Regions from separate parts of the Enterobacter sp. UPMP2052 genome, predicted to be linked through region 1. Evidence: predicted binding sites of a transcription regulator. Region 1 holds the regulator's gene; the other holds the start of a gene.
What was found. The regulator sigma-54, encoded in region 1, starts transcription at its own class of promoters, with help from an activator protein. The targets are predictions, from matches to a motif close to GTTGGCACANNTTTCGCTNT.
Positions count from the first base shown of each region.

Region 2: the regulator sigma-54 is predicted to act here: its motif matches at 808-827, upstream of ACWKX3_RS09560 (amino acid ABC transporter substrate-binding protein).

Region 1 is NZ_JBSKJR010000006.1:103,931-106,130, forward strand. Features, by position in the region: gene lptB (LPS export ABC transporter ATP-binding protein) at 1-424, shown strand, start outside; gene rpoN (RNA polymerase factor sigma-54) at 472-1,905, shown strand; gene hpf (ribosome hibernation promoting factor) at 1,928-2,200, shown strand, end outside.
Region 2 is NZ_JBSKJR010000001.1:2,058,056-2,060,255, forward strand. Features, by position in the region: gene lnt (apolipoprotein N-acyltransferase) at 1-702, shown strand, start outside; gene ACWKX3_RS09560 (amino acid ABC transporter substrate-binding protein) at 1,100-2,005, shown strand; gene gltJ (glutamate/aspartate ABC transporter permease GltJ) at 2,162-2,200, shown strand, end outside.

The sequences.
Region 1 (2,200 bases):
CGTGCTGCAGATCCGTGACGATCTGACCAGCGAGCAGCGCACCGACCGTGCGAACGAGCTGATGGAAGAGTTCCACATTGAACATCTTCGCGACAGCCTCGGTCAGGCGCTCTCTGGCGGTGAACGTCGCCGCGTTGAGATTGCACGTGCGCTGGCCGCTAACCCGAAATTCATCCTGCTTGATGAACCTTTCGCGGGCGTTGACCCCATTTCCGTTATTGATATCAAACGCATTATTGAGCACCTGCGCGATAGCGGGCTTGGCGTACTCATCACTGACCATAACGTCCGTGAAACGCTGGCCGTCTGCGAACGCGCCTACATTGTTAGCCAGGGCCATCTGATTGCCCACGGTACGCCGCAGCAAATCCTCCAGGATGAGCATGTTAAGCGCGTGTACCTTGGGGAAGACTTCAGACTCTGATAGGGTAGAGGCAACGTAGCGCCGAACCGGAGAAAAATGCTCTGAATATGAAGCAAGGTTTGCAATTAAGGCTGAGCCAGCAACTGGCGATGACGCCGCAGCTCCAGCAGGCGATCCGTCTGCTGCAGCTGTCCACGTTAGAACTTCAGCAGGAGCTCCAGCAGGCGCTGGACAGCAATCCGTTGCTGGAGCAAACCGATCTTCATGACGAGGTAGACACCCAGCAAACGCAAGACGCAGAAATGCTCGACACCGTTGAGGCGCTCGAACAAAAAGAGATGCCGGACGAGCTTCCGCTGGATGCCAGCTGGGATGAACTCTACACCGCCGGTACCCCTTCCGGAACGCGTGCAGACTACCAGGACGACGAGCTGCCGGTCTACCAGGGCGAAACCACCCAGTCTCTGCAGGATTACCTGATGTGGCAGGTGGAGCTTACGCCGTTCTCCGATACCGATCGCGCCATTGCGACCTCCATTGTCGATGCCGTGGATGACACAGGCTATCTGACCGTCACGCTGGACGACATTCTGGAAAGTATCGGCGACGAAGACGTTGAGCTGGAAGAAATTGAAGCCGTGTTAAAGCGCATCCAGCGCTTCGACCCGGTCGGTGTGGCGGCGAAAGATCTGCGCGACTGCCTGCTGATCCAGCTTTCGCAGTTCGCCAAAGAGACGCCGTGGATCGACGAAGCCCGCTTAATCATCAGCGATCATCTGGATCTGCTCGCCAACCATGATTTCCGTTCGCTGATGCGCGTCACGCGTCTGAAAGAAGAGGTGCTGAAAGAGGCGGTGAATTTAATTCAGTCCCTCGATCCGCGTCCCGGCCAGTCGATCCAGACCAGCGAACCAGAATACGTGATCCCTGACGTGCTGGTGCGAAAGCATAACGGTCGCTGGGTGGTTGAACTGAATTCAGACAGCATCCCTCGTTTGCAAATTAACCAGCAGTACGCCTCCATGTGCACCAGCGTTCGCAACGACTCCGACAATCAATATATTCGTAGCAACCTTCAGGAAGCGCGATGGTTGATCAAAAGTCTGGAGAGCCGAAATGATACGCTGCTGCGCGTAAGCCGCTGTATTGTCGAACAGCAGCAGGCGTTCTTCGAGCAGGGCGAAGAATTTATGAAGCCGATGGTGCTGGCGGATATCGCCCAGGCCGTCGAGATGCATGAATCAACCATTTCCCGTGTGACCACGCAGAAGTATCTGCACAGCCCGCGCGGTATTTTTGAGCTTAAGTATTTCTTCTCCAGCCATGTGAATACCGAAGGCGGCGGCGAAGCCTCGTCAACGGCAATCCGTGCACTGGTGAAGAAGTTGATCGCCGCGGAAAACCCCGCGAAGCCACTGAGCGACAGTAAGTTGACCACCCTTCTCTCCGATCAGGGTATTATGGTGGCACGTCGTACCGTTGCGAAGTACCGAGAGTCTTTATCCATTCCGCCGTCTAACCAGCGTAAACAGCTGGTCTGACTCAACCGATAAGGAAGACACTATGCAGCTCAACATCACTGGACAAAACGTCGAAATTACTGAGGCCCTGCGCGATTTCCTGAACACGAAGTTCGCGAAATTAGAGCAGTATTTCGAAAGGATCAACCAGGTCTATATTGTGTTGAAAGTGGAGAAAGTGACTCATATCTCGGATGCCACCCTGCACGTAAACGGGGGTGAACTGCATGCGAGTGCGGAAGGGCAAGACATGTACGCGGCTATCGACGGCTTGATTGATAAGCTTGCACGACAGCTCAATAAACATAAAGATAAA
Region 2 (2,200 bases), on a different contig from region 1:
TTCCTGAAGATGATGGACGCCCTGCTGCGCGCACATGGCAGTACGCTGATCACCGGGATTGTAGACGCGCGTCTGAACACGCAAAACCGTTATGACACCTACAACACCATCATCACGCTTGGCAAAGACAGCGAGTACAGCTACACCTCGACCGATCGCTACAACAAGAACCACCTTGTGCCGTTTGGCGAATTTGTTCCGCTGGAGTCAATTCTGCGCCCGCTGGCACCGTTCTTCGATCTGCCGATGTCTTCGTTCAGCCGCGGTCCGTACGTTCAGCCGCAGCTGCACGCGCACGGTTTTGCTCTCACGGCGGCCATTTGCTATGAGATCATCCTCGGCGAGCAGGTACGCGATAACTTCCGCCCGGATACCGACTATCTGCTGACCATCTCGAATGATGCGTGGTTTGGTAAGTCGATTGGCCCGTGGCAGCACTTCCAGATGGCGCGTATGCGTTCCCTGGAGCTGGCGCGTCCGCTGCTGCGCAGCACCAACAACGGCATTACCGCCGTGATTGGTCCGCAGGGGGACATTCAGGCCATGATCCCGCAGTTTACCCGCGACGTGCTGACCACTACCGTGACGCCAGCCACCGGCCTGACGCCATACGCCCGCACCGGCAACTGGCCGCTGTGGATCCTGACCGCGCTGTTTGGTTTTGGCGCCGTGCTGATGGGCCTTCGTCAGCGTCGTCGATAATCTCAATTCTTCCTGCCGGGTGGCGCTGACGCTTACCCGGCCTACTTTCTCCATTTCGCTTCTGAAGGCGTAGCCGCCACCCGACAATCCCCTCACTACTCCAATTCTGGCACGTCTATTGCTTTTATTTCTCCACGCAAACGCAATCTGGCTTAACGTGCACCTGACCGCACCAGCACTGAGCGTCCCTGGCACCGAAACGGTGCAATGAGAGATTTTTGCCTCTGAATGGTGCGGCGCGCTTCGCAAAAATAAACAATAACGCAGCAAAATCTTTACATTAAGCCAAACTAAATGTTAACAAGCTTGCATAACACTGCACTCGCGTTGCGCGAGATATAACAACATCACAATGGGTATCAATGCGTCACTGGCGCTGATAAGAAAGGAGTTGGGTATGCAATTACGTAAACTGGCCACAGCAATGCTGGTTATGGGAATGTCCGCAGGCGTCGTTCACGCTGAAGACGCGCCGGCTGCCGGAAGCACCCTCGCCAAGATTGCCAAAAACGGCGTGATCGTGGTCGGCCACCGTGAATCTTCCGTCCCGTTCTCTTACTACGATAACACGCAAAAAGTCGTGGGCTATTCACAGGACTACTCCAACGCCATCGTTGAAGCTGTGAAGAAAAAGCTGAACAAACCAGACCTGCAGGTGAAGCTGATTCCAATCACCTCGCAGAACCGTATCCCACTGCTGCAAAACGGCACCTTTGATTTTGAATGCGGCTCCACCACCAACAACCTGGAACGCCAGAAACAGGCCGCCTTCTCCGATACCATCTTCGTCGTGGGCACTCGTCTGCTGACCAAGAAAGGCGGCGACATTAAAGATTTCGCGGATCTGAAAGGTAAAGCGGTTGTCGTGACCTCCGGTACCACTTCAGAAGTGCTGCTCCACAAGCTGAATGACGACAAGAAAATGGATATGCGCATCATCAGCGCGAAAGACCACGGCGACTCCTTCCGTACGCTGGAAAGCGGTCGTGCCGTCGCGTTTATGATGGATGACGCTCTGCTGGCGGGTGAACGTGCGAAGGCGAAGAAACCAGACAACTGGGAGATCGTCGGTACCGCGCAGTCTAAAGAAGCCTACGGCTGTATGCTGCGTAAAGACGATGCGGACTTCAAAAAGCTGATCGATGACACCATCGCGCAGGCGCAGACCTCCGGCGAAGCGGCAAAATGGTTCGACAAGTGGTTCAAGAATCCGATCCCACCGAAAAACCTGAACATGAACTTTGAACTGTCTGACGACATGAAAGCGCTGTTCAAATCACCAAACGACAAAGCTCTTAACTAATTAGAAATACAGGGGCGGGATCTCCTGCCCTCTCGATTGTCGGGAAGCATGGACAGACTCTACGCTGAGTGGCTCGTTCCCCACTCAGCGCGAAAAATGAGCTTCTCACCAATCTTCGAGGGTAGCGCTGCTACCCTTTTTTTTCTGGAGTTTATTATGTCAATTGACTGGAACTGGGGCATCTTTCTACAGCAA